DNA from 3 places in the Paenibacillus sp. FSL H8-0315 genome. Region 3 is predicted to be linked to each of the others. Evidence: riboswitches for the same ligand, from Rfam matches in the RefSeq annotation. Region 3 holds a riboswitch; each other region holds the start of a gene.
What was found. Region 3 has a riboswitch for cobalamin ahead of MHB56_RS18310 (S-layer homology domain-containing protein). Riboswitches for the same ligand answer to the same signal wherever they lie in the genome.

Region 1 (4,981 bases), 330 kb from region 3:
GTGTAGCAGCAGTCATATAGATGTTGCTCATAGCCCAATAAGCTTCTTTTACAAGCTCAAGACGTTTCTCAGCTGGCTCACGGTGCATCAGGTACATAGCAATAATCATATAACGTTCTTGTGGAAGCTCCATTACACGGCCGTCAAAATCATGCGCCAAATAACGGTCGGATAGCGTAAGCAGACCGATATAGTCAAACAAAAGGTCGCGTGTATAATCGATACACCCGCCTAGTTCGATAATTTGTTCTTTGGTGTAATGACTTAGAAGTTCTTCGCGATAGATTCCTTTTTTCACGAGATCCGTAATTAGTGGATACAATTCACCGTAAGGCTCTTCCGGATAAGCTTTGTAGCGGCGATGGACGGCAGCTTTTTTATAAAGGGTAGTCAGAAGGGCGCGGGCAGCTGCGAACTTCCAGTTAGGCTCTTCTTTTGTTACAAGCTCTAGAGCGCTCATGGTGAAGGCGTTGCTGATTTCTTCTCCGCTTACCGAGTCACGACGCAGTTTGGAATTCACTCCACGCAGCAAAGTTTCTTTATTTAGTTGATCGAGACCTTCCAGAATACGGTCAGCGTAGACGGAAAGACGGTTCTCATCAAAAGCCAGTTGGCGATTATCCGGTTTTACTACGAATTGCGGCATGGTTAGTTCATCCCTTCTTATTTCAAATTAATTTTCAATATCAAAAATTGATATATTATAGCGCAGCAGGCTGCCACAGAAAGACCTCCGAGCCGTTCATGCTGGCCGGAATGTCGATAATGCGTTGGTTGGAGCTTCCCCGGTAGAGAAGCGTAGTATCTTTCAGTTCTTCTACAAATCTTCCATCTATTAACACCTGACACTGTTTAAGTAGATTCCACTCCGGCGTACCGGGAAGGGCTGTAAGTTCTTCGTACGTATAACCACTGTAAATCCAGATTGAGAACCCTGGCAGTACAGTGCGAAGCTCATGAATGAACCCCAGCAACTCTTCTGCTGAGAAAAAAGGATCGCCGCCTGCCAGTGTCAGACCATCCAGCAAAGGGTTAGCGGCGATTTCTGCGATGATTTCATGTTGTCGTTCTAAGGTGAAGACTTCTCCATATTTAAAGTTCCATGTCTCGGGATTAAAACATCCCGGGCAACGATGGCGGCAGCCGCTGAGAAAGAGGACGGCCCGCATGCCCTCTCCCTCGTTAATCGACTCCGGATAGTAACCGCAAATATTCATAGATGCTTAACGCGATCCCGAACTTCAGCTTGTTTGGCGGCATTAAAGCGGGTCTGATAGTCGCCGGTTAAATAACCTGTAACTCTGCGCAAACGGCGGATGTGCACGTCATTCTCATTTGCGTTGCAGGAAGGACAGTTTGTCCCAATTACGCCTTCGTATCCACAGCTGGAGCAGCGGTCAATCGGATGGTTAATGCTGAAATAACTGACCTCTTGTTCGAGCGCATATTTAATGATTTTGATAAAAGCCGATGGGTTGTTGCGGGCATTGCCGTTTAATTCGACATAAGAAATAGCCCCGGCATTGCAGTATTCATGGAAAGGAGCTTCCAAGCTGATCTTCTGAGCAGCACCCAGATCGAAGTATACAGGGATGTGAAAAGAGTTCGTATAATATTCACGGTCGGTTACGCCCGGAATGGAACCCAGTACCTTGCGGTCAACTTTGGTGAATTTACCGGACAAACCTTCTGCTGGAGTAGCGAACAGGGTGATGTTAAGATCCAGTTCCTCACTTTTCCGATCGCAATAGTCCCGCATATGACGCACGATAGCCAGCGCCTTGGCATGAACTTCCATATCCTCGCCATGGTGTTTGCCGTACATAGCTTTCATACATTCCGCCATACCGATGAAGCCAAGAGACAGACTGCCATGCTTCAGCAGATCGCCTACAGTGTCATCGGGTGCAAGATGTTCGCCGCCTTCCCAGACGCCTTCTCGCATCATGAAATCGGAAGCTTTAGCTTTTTGTGCGGTTTGGATGTGGAAGCGATGGAGAAGTCCTTCCAGCGCAATATCCATATAATGATTTAGATCTTCATAGAAGCCAGCTTCGTCTGCGACGGTACGTCTGCCTGTTACTGTGCCGTGTGCCAGACCTAGCCGAACCAGATTTAGTGTATTAAAGGAAAGGTTGCCCTTCCCAGAGCAATGATTACGCCCAAAACGGTCACCGAGCACTCGGGTTCGGCAGCCCATTGTAGCGAACTCCGTATCAGGATCACTTGAATCATAATACTGCAAGTTGAGCGGAGCGTCCAGATTAGCGAAGTTTGGATATAGTCTGCGCGCAGAACATTCAGCTGCTTTTAGGAACAGTTCATAGTTAGGATCGCCTTGCTGTTGATTGATTCCTTGCTTGCATTTGAAGATTTGAATCGGGAACACTGGTGTTTCTCCGCTGCCAAGTCCGTTCATAGTTGCGGTTAGCAGAGAACTGATCACAAGCTGACCTTCTGGTGAAGTACAAGTACCGTAGTTGATGCTGGTAAACGGTATTTGTCCACCGGATCGGCTGGACATGGTATTCAGATTATGTACCATACTTTCAGCCGCTTGCAGAGTTTCGATTTCGGTTTCCTTTAGTGCAAAACGGAACGCTCTTGGATATGACTCCGCCAGATCGGTCCGGCTCATCGTAATCTCGCCCAAAGATTCGTCAGCTTGTCCTTCTTCAAAATAATCCAGACCCTTGCGGAACAGCTTGGCGAAGGATTTGGTTACATAAGGTGCCAGATCGTAATCGAGTTTATTGGCGGATACACCACCATATTGAGCATTTTGCTGGGATTGGAAAATAATCGCTACCAGAGACATAGCTGTCATTATTGAGTTCGGAGGACGAACGCTGCCGTTGCCGGTATTGAAACCTTCACGGAGAAGTTTATCAAACGGGATAAAAATACAGTTCGTCGTTCCAATCGCGTATTGATCCAGATCATGCACATAGACGACATTGTCATCAATAGCCTGCACTAGCTGTGGCGGCATCGTAAAATTGCGGGCGTACCATTTTGAATATTCACTGCCGAACTTGCTCATTTTACCGGAGAAACTCTCTCCATTCAAATTGGCATTCTCGCGCAATAGGTCCATATCCCGACTGTCGATAATATCCCGGCCTAAATCAATGAGCTCTTCTAAAAGAACTTCCCGTGCATTTTCTACTCCATTAAATTGTCTCTCCAACAACGTCATTGTACAGCTCTCCTCTCAGTATAAAAGAAAAACATCTATCATCAAATCCATATATCCATAAGAAGTTGGACTGCTATAAGCAGTCGTATATTTGTTCAGATTACATAAAAAAAGCATCCCCTACCCGAGGATGGCAGAAAATGCCCGATGCGTTATGTAAATATCCACACGGATATTTGCAGAGGTCTCTACGTAGATGACCGCATGCGGACACCATCCCTGTTCCTCGCAGGCATCAATAGTTGGTGTCGTCGAAACAGGTAGGTCTCCTGGCTTCCGTGGGATCTCTCGGCGCCTTCCCAAGGGTGTTCCTAACCCTCAGTGGCATTTGCCGGGAGATGTGGATTCTCAAGCTTCCCAGAAGCTTAAGAAGGCCATCCGGTTACAGTGGCGGGACCGCAGCGGATTCTCACCGCGCTTCCCTATTAAGCTCTAAATCCGGTTAAGGATCAAAGCGCCTGTCTCCACTATATTTTGTTGTCGTTAGATAAAAATAACCCAAGATGTTGTGTTTGTAAACAGTTTTTTAGAAAACCCGCGCGGGGAGCGGGTTCTTTAAAAGTACTCCACAAATGATCCACAGGCTGTCCATAAGTAATCCACAATTGATCCACAGGGAGATGCGAAATGATTCATAAATTGTCCGAAAAGATGCCACAAAGAGTCCATAAATATAGTGCAGATGACCCTAGAATTTGCTCATGAGAAAATACTCTTAGCCCAAAGTCATATTTTGGAGTAATCAGAAGAAATAGAAGAGATAAGGGAGGATAATCTTGCTTAGTTTGTGACAGAGCGGTGGAATTGTTACAATGGAAGGAGACAGCTACTATAAAATTTCGAGGAGGTATTCTCATGCCTATTGCTGAAGTTACAGTTATTCCAATTGGAACAGGCAGCACCAGTCTTAGCAGCTATGTTGCGGATATGCAGCGGGTGCTGAAGACAGTAGAAGGGATTACTTATGAACTTACGTCCATGGGGACGATCATCGAAGGGCCTCTGCAACGCATTTTTGCCGCGGTAGAAGCTTTGCATGAGTCTCCTTTTGACGCAGGTGCAGAACGTGTCTCTACCTCACTTAAAATAGACGACCGCCGCGATAAACCCTCTACTAGCCGTGGAAAGTTAGAGTCTGTGGAGCGTAAGCTACAGGTGGATTAGCAGTTTAGAAGGGCGGAAAACAGGGAGAGATAGGCTTGCGTTTCTGGCTGGAAGTTGTATAATATTTTTTGTTTGACAGAAAAACAGCGTTAAGCTGGTGTAGCTCAGGGGTAGAGCAACGCACTCGTAATGCGTAGGCCGGGGGTTCAATTCCCTTCACCAGCATATCTAAGAATGGCGCAATGGCGCGGTTTTCCGGGATTCCGGGACCGTGCCATTTTTCGTTAAATCCCCCTGACTTCTTCCATTCTTCTACCCTTTATCCGAGTAAAGTGGGTGTCTCGTCAATTTTCTCCACTTCTTTTCGGGTTCCTAGAATAGAATCTCCGATACATCGGGGCACCGCTTCCTGCAGATTGGGGAGAACATGTGAATAAGTATCCAGAGTGATATTTATTGATGAATGGCCTAATCTTTCCTGAAGTCGAATATGATGGACAGCCCCTGCTGTTCCCTGTTCTTCTGGAGAAACGTATCAAGGAAGATAAGACATGGCGCGAAATCGGTAATGAAAACGGTATGACTAGTGGTCACTGTCGAGCAGATGGAAGGCGTGTCGCAAGCTGACAGCAATCAGAATGAAGGATGTGGCGGAGGTGCAGCATAAGCTGCTTTTCT
Region 2 (4,981 bases), 170 kb from region 3:
TCTGCTCAGCACTAGCGCTCATCTCTTCCGATGAAGCTGACAGCAGTTCTGCACTCTCTGCAATCCCTTGCATCATCTTCCGCAAGCCCTGCAGCATATTGTTAAATGAACTGTTAATTTGGCCGATCTCATCCTTAGCGGTGTAAGTTGCTACCACAGTCAAATCTCCATCTTCTGCCCGCTTCATTAGTCCTTGCAGTTCTTTAAGGGGTTTTGTTATCAGTCGAATAATTGCAATACTAATTACGAAACAAATCACCCAGGCGAACGTAATCATTATGGTATTGTTTACCCGCATGCTTTTAGCGGTTGCCATGGAATCTGAATTGTGTTCATCAGCATCTTTAAGCAAAGAATCACTAATTCCTTTAAGTAGGTTGATCATTTTTTCACGGGATTCGTTAAATTCGCCTGAAAATACTTTATAGGCCTCTTGATTATGATTACTATCAGCAATCTTTATAATGTTATCCCGCTGTGCACGATAATCTGGCAAAAAGGACTCATACTCTTTGATTTTACTTACAATAGCAGGATCATTATACTGAATCGCTTTCACCTTGTTCATAAGTTCATTATTATCCTGAACCTTCACTTGGATACTCTCAGAAAGTTCTTTGTTTTTGCTGGCATTTACGCTAATCAAACGCTCCAAAAGATAGGATTCAATAGCCCGATTATTCGTACGCATCTGCCCTACGTAAGAAACAGGCAATAAATTTTCATTATATGTCTCATTTGTTTTTTCGGCCATTTGGGTCATCGTAATGATGCCTATGCCACCTACAACATTAACCATGATTACAGCGAATACCAAAAGCAACCCTATTTTGTATTTCACTTTCAAATTTTTCATCTACACTCCGCCTTCACATTATCTTATGATCTATCTATTTTTATCGGTCGGAAGGGCTAAGAGTTTGATGATTTTTTAAATATTGTGTCGAATAAAAGTATATATTGTCATAAAACGACTTTCCTCAAATATAAAAAGGACGGGCACCCGATCCGCTATTACTCCGAATCCAAGTGTGCCCGCCTACTCAAACTTCCTCTTCCTTATTCTCCAGAGGTATAGTACCAGTACAAAGTATCACCGTTCTGCAAAATATAACTGTCTGCACTGATGCTTGGATCCGCATCCCGGTTCGTTTTATACTTCCATCCGCTGCTTGGGCCTCCATCAAATTCAGCCAACCCTTCAATAGATTTCACGTAGATGCTTCCAGCGTTGCCGGATGATACTACCTTAGTCCCTAATTGACTGACTAGTAAGCTATAAGCCGTTTCGCCCTCTTTTAGAGCTACTGTTGTACTGGCTAGGATGGTTCCTTTCCGGCTATCTCCAATCACTGAGAGGGTAGCGGTAGCTTTTGCTGGAGCAATAACAGACGATCCGACAGTCAGAGACTGAGTATAACGCGCTACGCTCGGTACGCTGTCTTTAGTATAACCGGTAACAGTCAGTGTATAGCTATTTGCCGGGAGACCCCCATCAACAACAGCTACACCTTGTTCATTCGTGATTACCTTCTTATCACCAATCGAAACCTGCACACCTGCAGCCGGTGAGATAACCGGATCAGAAGTGAAGCTTTCCTGATTCCACACCCACTTTTTCTGTGAAACCTTTACAGTAAAAGCTTCATTAGCTTTTGGCTGTGATGGGGAAAGCACCACAGAATCTACAACCTGTGTATTTTCTCCTGCATAATAGACAAGCACACGATCGGATTCCTGTAGTTCGAACGCATCCATACCCACACTTGGATATATCCACTCCCCGCCGCGTGATACCACGAAGCTCCACCATCCGTCGTAAGTACCTTGCGAAACTCCATGGATACCTGATACAAAGTTGCCATAAGACGATTTGGTGATATCTACTTTAAAATCATCGGTAGACCCTAGTTGTTGCAACGCTTCAAGGGCATTGGAGGCTTTTAAAGTCCCCTCACTAATCAACCCTTCCGGGCCTTCAACGGTAAGCGAAGCTGTTACATTCTTAGAAATCACCTTTAGAGCTTTTGTATATTTAGCAATCGTTGGGGCTTTACCTTCACGGTAGCCAGTTACAGTCAGTGTATAGTCACCTGCGGGCATATTTCCTGAGAATACGGCCTCACCTTTAGCATTCGTCGTTACCTTGTGAGCTCCAATTTGGACCTGAACACCCGCAGCTTTTGCAGTTACAGGAGAGGAAGTATTCGTAGCAGCGTCCCATTTCCACGTCTTACTAGTTACAGTGACGGTAAAAGAATCGCCCTCTTTAAGATTTGCTTTGGAAAGCGTAACGGAATCCACAAGCTTAGTGTCGTCTCCGGCATAATAAACCAGTACCTGATCTGAATCTTTAAGTACAAAATCACTCATGCCTACATCGGGATTAATCCATTTTCCGTCACGCGATACAACATACATCCATCCGTCATAACCACCAAAGCTTCCAGCAACAATATTTCCGATGCCAGTCACATAACTGCCCGAAGGATTCGTGATCGGCAAGTTCGTTTGAAGCGCCAGCTTCTCTAACGCTCCAAGTGCGTTGCCAGCATAGGCGTACCCTTGTGCCAACGTGGCCTGTGGTCCCTCAATCGTTACTGGAGCGTAGATGAGTGAGCTCTGAATGGAGGATTTGGAAAAATCGTATAGCTTACTGTTGCTTCCTTTATACAGCAAATTATAGGCAACCAGCGCCTGAAGCCCTTGCTCTGTCGCCAGAATATTACTGCTTCCACCACGGCTATGGGTGAAGCTACCATCAGCTAGACGATAGCTAAGCAGGTTCTCCATTAGATCCACTTTGTTTTTGGTGTATTCTAATCCACTAGGATCAACTCCGAAGGATGTGAGTCCAAGGATTGCTTGTGCGCTACTTTCAGCACTGTCACCGTAACCCCCATGGCTATCTTGAGCTGCGGATAACCAGGCTACGGCTTGTAGCCCTGCTAAGTAGGCTTCGGGATTATTTTTATGTGCCGCCAGAGCCGTCAAGGTTATCGCTGTCATATCAGGCTCACTTGCGCCTGAGGTTAGTGCAAAGCCCCCATCCGGATTCTGTTTGGAGAGAATCTCCGTAAGGAGTTTATCCGCCGTCCATTTCGCGTCACTTGGGATATTATATTTACCAGAATCCAGCGCAAGTAAAGCATATACCGGATTATTAAGCGTCTGTTCACTGAGCTTGCTATTATTATAAATTTTCTCAATCAGATTATAGCCAGGAGTCGTTCCGTTACCAGCAAAGCTAGTAGGATCTGCACCAATCGCTCTCACTGCGAGCACGATTCGAGCATAATCGGTTACATTGGTGAAATCGCCAGCTGCATCCTTTACTTTTTTCTCAAGCTCTGAAAGGTAACTAGCCGGCAGCTTGTACCCTGCTTGCGCTAATCCAATGGCTTGCCAATCCGATTGCACGCCACCTTTCAAGAGATATTCTGCAGCCGCATAAGTCGCATCCGCAACATTAATCCGCTCCGCAGCAGTTGCCTCCAGACCGGCGCCAGCGCTCGCTTCTGCAAATATTTGTCCTGCTGGAGCAAGAGATGTTCCTAGAATTGAAATGACCATGAATAAGGCCAGCCCAAGTGCTACAAACTTGGAAGACATGATTTTCTTCATTGTTTAACCTCTTTCTGTATAAGAATGGGTACTGCCGGGAATAAGACGCATAACATAAAGACCGCCCCATTGGAGGGCGGTCAGGGAAGATTACAAATCGAGGCTGCGGCGCTTGCTTCCTGCCAACAGTCCATCTGTATATGTTCCACATTCTTACCCCACGAAGAATAGAAACGCTCACGAAAAAGGCAGGTCTCCTGGCTAATGCTTCATCGCTGTTCTTCACCTTCCCACCCTACCTTCGGGGCAGTGGTTTATAGAAGAAACGCTCCGCACATACAGTGGCGGGACCGCGCCGGACTCTTGCACCGGACTTCCCTTTTAAGCAGACGACTAGATTGATAGAGTCTGCACCTTTTCCAGTATGTAGTATCTTATTTTGACATCCATAATCATATCTATTAATACATAGCATGTCTATAGAAAAGCTAAGTATGGGCAGCAAAAAAAATGAACAGCAATACCTCCCGGTAGGTATTGCTGTTCAGAAAGCTTGTTATTCTGCTGTTCCTTCCGGACTTGCAGTCGGGGAGGGTTCAGCACTTGAATCAGAAGCTGGTGGAATATTAGGGTCGGGATCTACGATCAGTGTAAATCTTCCGGCTTTGATCATACTTTTCTCTAGAATTGTCACTCCAGGCTCCAATGTAACCTCAACCTGATAGGAAGGTTGTTCACCTTCAGTCACAGCTGTTGCGGAAGGCAACCCAGTGCTGTCCTCAGTATCAGAGGAAGGCGTAGGAGACGGAGATGCATCAGCTACAGCATTAGTAGCATCTGCACCTTCTGCTGTTCCTCCAGTAGTGCTAGCGGTATCTGACTCGTCAGCGGTGTTTCCCTCATCCGTCCCATCCGTTAACGGCACTGGACAAGTGCCATTCGTGGCAGCGACCTTAAAGCTTTTATCTATCTCTGTAGACGAAGACATTAAACTAATCTCAGTCGGTTGAAACTGCACACAGTCATCTGCACTTGCGAAGGTGAACACCAATATGCTGCTCCCCTTATCTCCTTCGACGCTCTGATCCTTCAAGTATACTGAAGCTGGAGGCAGCATATTGCCTGCACTCTGAACAGGGGTCGGCTCAGGGCTTGTCCCCGGCACAGCCGTCTTCGTATCATCCGGACGCAGCATACTGAATACGATAATTGCAATAATCACCAGAATACCCGTAATGGAGCCGGAGATTAAGAGTCGAAATCGGCTGCGGCTGATCCAGCGCGCCAGCGGGGAAGCCAGTTGGGAGCGGGCTTCATTGTACACATTTTGCAGAGCAGGCCGAGCTGCCGCGACATAGTTCTTTCGGAATTCCCGATTCTTGAACGCTTCACGATCACTGCTCAGGAAATACTTCAG
Region 3 (4,981 bases):
AACAGCTCAAGTAGAAACCGCAGCACCTTCTGCAGAAGCAACTACACCTGTACCTACGAATAACGCAACAGAACAACCCCTAACATCTGCGTCACCCGGCTCAAATACTGGGAAACTTCCAGAGGGGGTTAGCATTCAGAGAGTTATCAAGGAGGTTTCGTTAAAAGATAACTATCATAAAAAGGTTGAGCTGCTAACTGACGGAGGCAAGCGGGTCACCATCACAGATCCGAATCAAAAGATTGTTTTGCAGCAGATTGAATATGACGGAAGGATCACTGCGGTTAAGGGTAAACAGGTTACTGTTCAAGTGGAGGGCGGTAAAGAGCAAACCTTAACGATTCCTGATCATATAGTCATTGAAGATGAAGACAAGCTCGGATTGAACAATGGCGTTGAAATCGAGTGGACGGTAAATGCAGACGGACAAATCGAAAGTGTGGAACTGGACGATTAAAAAATTACCGAGGTGAGCTGGATGAAATTTCTAATCGTACTTGGTAGTATTCTTGTTCCCATTGTTATGCTGATGTTACAGGGGAAATCGATAAAGTGGCGTATGGTTTTTAATGTTGTTTCGATCTTAAGTACGATTATCTTTGGAAATATTTCTGCCTTGGCAATTTACGAAATATTAAGAGATCATGCTGTATTTATGACCTCGATCCATGCGATATTTTTAAATCCAATGTTTCTTATTACCGGAGCCTATCTTGGCGTTTATTTAATTTATCGGTTGATGATAATTTCGTATGACGAGGTTTATATGTGATCGGTGCAATACAAATAGGGATGTTCCTGCGAAGGACACCCCTATTTGTGTTGTTAACAGGACGGGGGGTTAAGAGGACTTTCCTACAACGTTTGTTCCGCTCTTCGTGATCTTGTAGGTGATGATATCACCATTCCAGAAGTGGAACTTCAGGATTACCTCGCCGTCTTTAACATCTTTAAAGAACGCGGGAAGCAGCTTGATTTCTTTAGTGTTATAAGAAGGTGAGAAGGTATTGCCGAATTCCTTAAATGGAGTCCAGTCCTGCGGACCTGCATTGCCACCAGCGGTATATACAGCTTCCATTGTGGCAAGCTGGTTACCATTAAAGGTGGTCGGAATGGCAAAGGATTCAGTCGTGCCTTTTGCATCGCTTAATTTAGCTGTGTCATACACAATCACCTTAAGTCTCCACGCAACACCCTTGTTGAATTTCAGAGTCAGCACGGCATTTTCACCGTATTTTTGGGAAGCTGTGAGCTTTTTAAGTTGGCTGGCTTTGAGGATGAGCTCCTCACCATTTAAGGTGTAATCTTTACCTTTGGTCAGATACTTTCCGTTGGCACTAATGGTGGTTAGCTTATTTCCGTTCAGGTTCAGCTTAACCTTGGTATCTTTGATTTGTGCACCTTTTTTTAGGTAGACCAAATCGCTTTCGGTGCTGGAGGAACGCTCCTTCAGACCAGACATTAATACATTGTGGAGTTCAGGGTCAGACCACTTATAAGTTTTACGGTTGAAATGCTGCCCGTTATCCCAGAGCATGGAAGTCATTTTCTTTTCTTTCAAATAATAAGTCAGATACTCGAAGAATTTAAGCTTCTCGCCCTGTTCAATCACACCCGTGTCTTTATCGAAACCTAATAAACCAAATTCGCCGACGATGACAGGGATGCCTTTAGGTACAAATGTATTGTAAACGTTATCAAAAGTTTGAGTGATATCATTTTTTGTATCTTTTTCAAATGTGGTGTAGCCGGCAATGTTCACACTAAACGGCCAGAAGCCATAGAAGTGAACGGTCGCAATAATATTTGGATCGTTCAGAGCCGTAATCGTCTTATAGAGATGATCCATTCTTGTTTGCGTAGGTGAAGACTCTAATGAAGGTAATACAAGTGGGCGGAGGTCGTTTTTCCCACCGGATTTCCGCACGATTTGATAGAAAGAGTTATTAAGTTCAGTAAGCATTTGCTCCATTTTTGCTTCGTCTGTGCTTCCACCATCGGTGAACCGAGGTTCATTTATGCTCTCGAACATCAGCTTATCGGATTTGTCCTTGAAGCGATCGGCAATTTGAGTCCAAGCTGCATTATAACGTGCCAGCGTTTCATCGTGTTTTTCTTCCATATGGCTTACCCATAGCCAGGAATCATGGTGGACATTAATCATGACATAAAGCTTGGCGTCCAGTGCCCAGCCGACAACTTCTTCCACACGGTCGAGGTAGGCCTTTTCTAGGGTATAGTCTGGTGCCGCACCCATGTGAGTATCCCAGGTCACAGGAATCCGAATGCTTTTATAGCCTTGAGCGGCGATCTTTTTAATAAGATCTTGGGTCACACGTGGATTGCCCCAGGAGGTTTCATCCTCACCTGTAGCATCTAAAGTATTGCCAAGGTTCCATCCGGGCTGCATTTCGTCTACATAGGATTGGATCTTACTCTTTGGCGCTGCCTTAGCTTGTTGCTCGTCCTTAGTTGCAGCTGCGGCCATGGATGAGAACAGAGAGAGCAGAAGAGCGGTGACAAGTGTCAATGATAAGAAGGATTTCTGGATTCGCGTAGTCATTGAATTCTCCTTTGTGAGATAAATTTAGGATGCTTGGACCTGGCTTTGACGCTGTACTTGGTGGTTAAATGAACGCAAACACCTCCAGTTTTATTTTGTAAACGCTTTCTGAATATACCCTAACATAGAATACACTTAGCGAGTACCTTACTAATTTGTGGTAAATTCATATAAGAATTAGTGATTTAAATTAATTTGCCCCACAGTTGGATAAAGAAATTATTTGAATAACCCTACTCGTAGAAATTGGTTATTCAATAGGATTATCTCTAGCTGCCCGTTATACAAAAAAGAAATATAACATGACAAAAGCATATATATTAGTTATGATGAAGCATGAAAATTTAAAATTAGAAATAGGTGCCAACTATGAATGTTGCGGAAGTACAATCATAGATTGGTTAAATGGAAAGCGGGTGTGAATCCCGCGCGGTCCCGCCGCTGTGAAAGAGGAGTCCTTGCAAAATGCCACTGGGAAACTGGGAAGGCAGCAAGGGTGATGATACTTGAGCCAGAATATCTGCCTTTTTCTGTTACACCATCAAACTCTACGATCGATAGAGAGGTGCTTGAATAGTGTTTGCCAGCTATTATCGTGGTTCACTATCTTAACCTCTTGACGTTTATGTTGAGTGGTTTTTTTGTGGTTATGAGAAAGTTTATTCTGTTTTTTATCATAGGTATGAAGGGAAGGGTTATGGAAAAATGAAGAAAAATAAGTTTTTAGCGTGGTTACTTATTGTAGCTGTATTTATTACGACATTCTCTACAAGTGTAATCCCGGCTCAAGCAGATGGAGCAAGCTCTACCCTTAAAGGGTATGTATCTGTATCCGTAGAGAAATTCACCTTAGGCCAAGGGTATATTAAGGAACCTATTAAAGTTCCGATTTATGAAGGCGATAATGGCGCATCTTTAATAACACGTGCGCTAGGTGATGGCAATTATAGATATTTAGGAAATATAGATAGTGGTTTTTATTTATCAGAAGTTAAAGATAGTGGCAGAAGTGAAGTCAATATTCCACAATATATTTTAGATATGATTTCAGCCGATGGGAATACAGTCGGCACTAAAGCAGACCCAGATTGGTTAAGTCAGTTTGACTACACCTCCATGTCGGGTTGGATGTATGCAGTAAATAATGTGTTTCCTCCGTTTGGGATGACCGATTATAAGCCTCAAGACGGTGACATCATTCGAACTCAGTTCACCACTTATGGCTATGGTTCTGATCTTGGCGGCTGGGGGGAAATCCCAGTTCAACTTGCCAATAAGGATGCTTTAACTGCGGAAATCGCCGAGATTAACAGTGCCCCTAATAAAGAAACTATTTTGGACAGACCAGTAGTGCAATCGGCAGTTTATGAAGCCTATTCCGTGCTCGAAAACATGGCAAGCTCTCAAATAAGTGTAGATCATGCGCTTGTCGGTCTTAATAATGCATTAGACATAGAACCCCCTGTTATTACAGTAAGTGGCATACAAGATAAACAGGAAGTATCCAATAAAGAAATAAGCTTCAAAGTAGCTGTCACAGACAATGTATATAGTGACATTACTCCAGAAGTGAAGCTGAATGGAGTTACTTTATCACCTGCAAATGGGGAGTACAAAGCTACTCTGAATTCAGGCAGTAATGCAATTACTGTAACGGCTCTTGACGGAGCTGGAAACAAAACAAATGTAACTTATCAGGTTACTTACAAACTGGAAACTACAGTTGCCGTCAAACAACAGTTAGATAAAAACCTTGCTTATATTTTAAATACTGTAAAGAATCCCACGTTTGGAACAGGTAGCGGAGAATGGTCAATCCTTTCTTTGGCCCGGGCGAACTATACAGTACCTAACGGTTATTACGATCTTTATTACAACAATGTAGCAACGAAAATAGCATCAATCATTAAAGAGGATGGAAAACTCGACGCCAATAAAAGCACAGAGAATTCCAGAGCAATATTAGGACTTACCTCTATCGGAAAAGATATCACAAATGTTGCGGGATATGATCTGAGAAAAGCACTCGCTGATTATCAATATATCCAAAAGCAAGGCAATAATGGTCCGATTTTTGCTCTGATTGCGCTAGATAGCCATAACTATGAGATTCCTGTAGTTGATGGAGTTACAGAACAGACCACAAGAGAAAAACTAGTTCAGTATATTTTAGATAAAGAGGTTAAAAAAGGTACAGCAGAAGCTGGTGGCTGGGCATTAGGCGTAACCAAAGCCGATGTCGATATGACTGCGATGGCGATGCAAGCTCTTGCACCTTATTATGCAACCCGTGATGATGTAAAAGCTGCCGTGGATCGGGCCATCCAATGGCTGTCCGATAACCAAAACAATCAAGGCGGATTTACAAGCTGGGGAAGCACTAGCAGCGAAAGTATCTCGCAGGTAATTGTAGCCTTA

Region 1: it holds a riboswitch for cobalamin, as region 3 does, so the genes downstream of both, MHB56_RS16855 (anaerobic ribonucleoside triphosphate reductase) here and MHB56_RS18310 (S-layer homology domain-containing protein) in region 3, are expected to answer to the same signal.
Region 2: it holds a riboswitch for cobalamin, as region 3 does, so the genes downstream of both, MHB56_RS18980 (DUF4430 domain-containing protein) here and MHB56_RS18310 (S-layer homology domain-containing protein) in region 3, are expected to answer to the same signal.

The regions. Positions count from the first base shown of each region.
Region 1 covers NZ_JBBOTA010000001.1:3,871,103-3,876,083, forward strand. Annotated here, with positions in the region: gene MHB56_RS16845 (ribonucleoside-diphosphate reductase subunit alpha) at 1-646, opposite strand, end outside; gene nrdG (anaerobic ribonucleoside-triphosphate reductase activating protein) at 702-1,217, opposite strand; gene MHB56_RS16855 (anaerobic ribonucleoside triphosphate reductase) at 1,214-3,199, opposite strand; cobalamin riboswitch at 3,442-3,676, opposite strand; gene MHB56_RS16860 (MTH1187 family thiamine-binding protein) at 4,055-4,363, shown strand; tRNA gene MHB56_RS16865 (tRNA-Thr) at 4,457-4,528, shown strand; gene MHB56_RS16870 (hypothetical protein) at 4,763-4,930, shown strand.
Region 2 covers NZ_JBBOTA010000001.1:4,374,638-4,379,618, reverse strand. Annotated here, with positions in the region: gene MHB56_RS18985 (methyl-accepting chemotaxis protein) at 1-856, opposite strand, end outside; gene MHB56_RS18980 (DUF4430 domain-containing protein) at 1,060-3,624, opposite strand; cobalamin riboswitch at 3,795-3,997, opposite strand; gene MHB56_RS18975 (GAP1-N2 domain-containing protein) at 4,121-4,981, opposite strand, start outside.
Region 3 covers NZ_JBBOTA010000001.1:4,203,255-4,208,235, forward strand. Annotated here, with positions in the region: gene MHB56_RS18295 (hypothetical protein) at 1-457, shown strand, start outside; gene MHB56_RS18300 (transposase) at 479-772, shown strand; gene MHB56_RS18305 (cellulase family glycosylhydrolase) at 842-2,563, opposite strand; cobalamin riboswitch at 2,905-3,105, shown strand; gene MHB56_RS18310 (S-layer homology domain-containing protein) at 3,269-4,981, shown strand, end outside.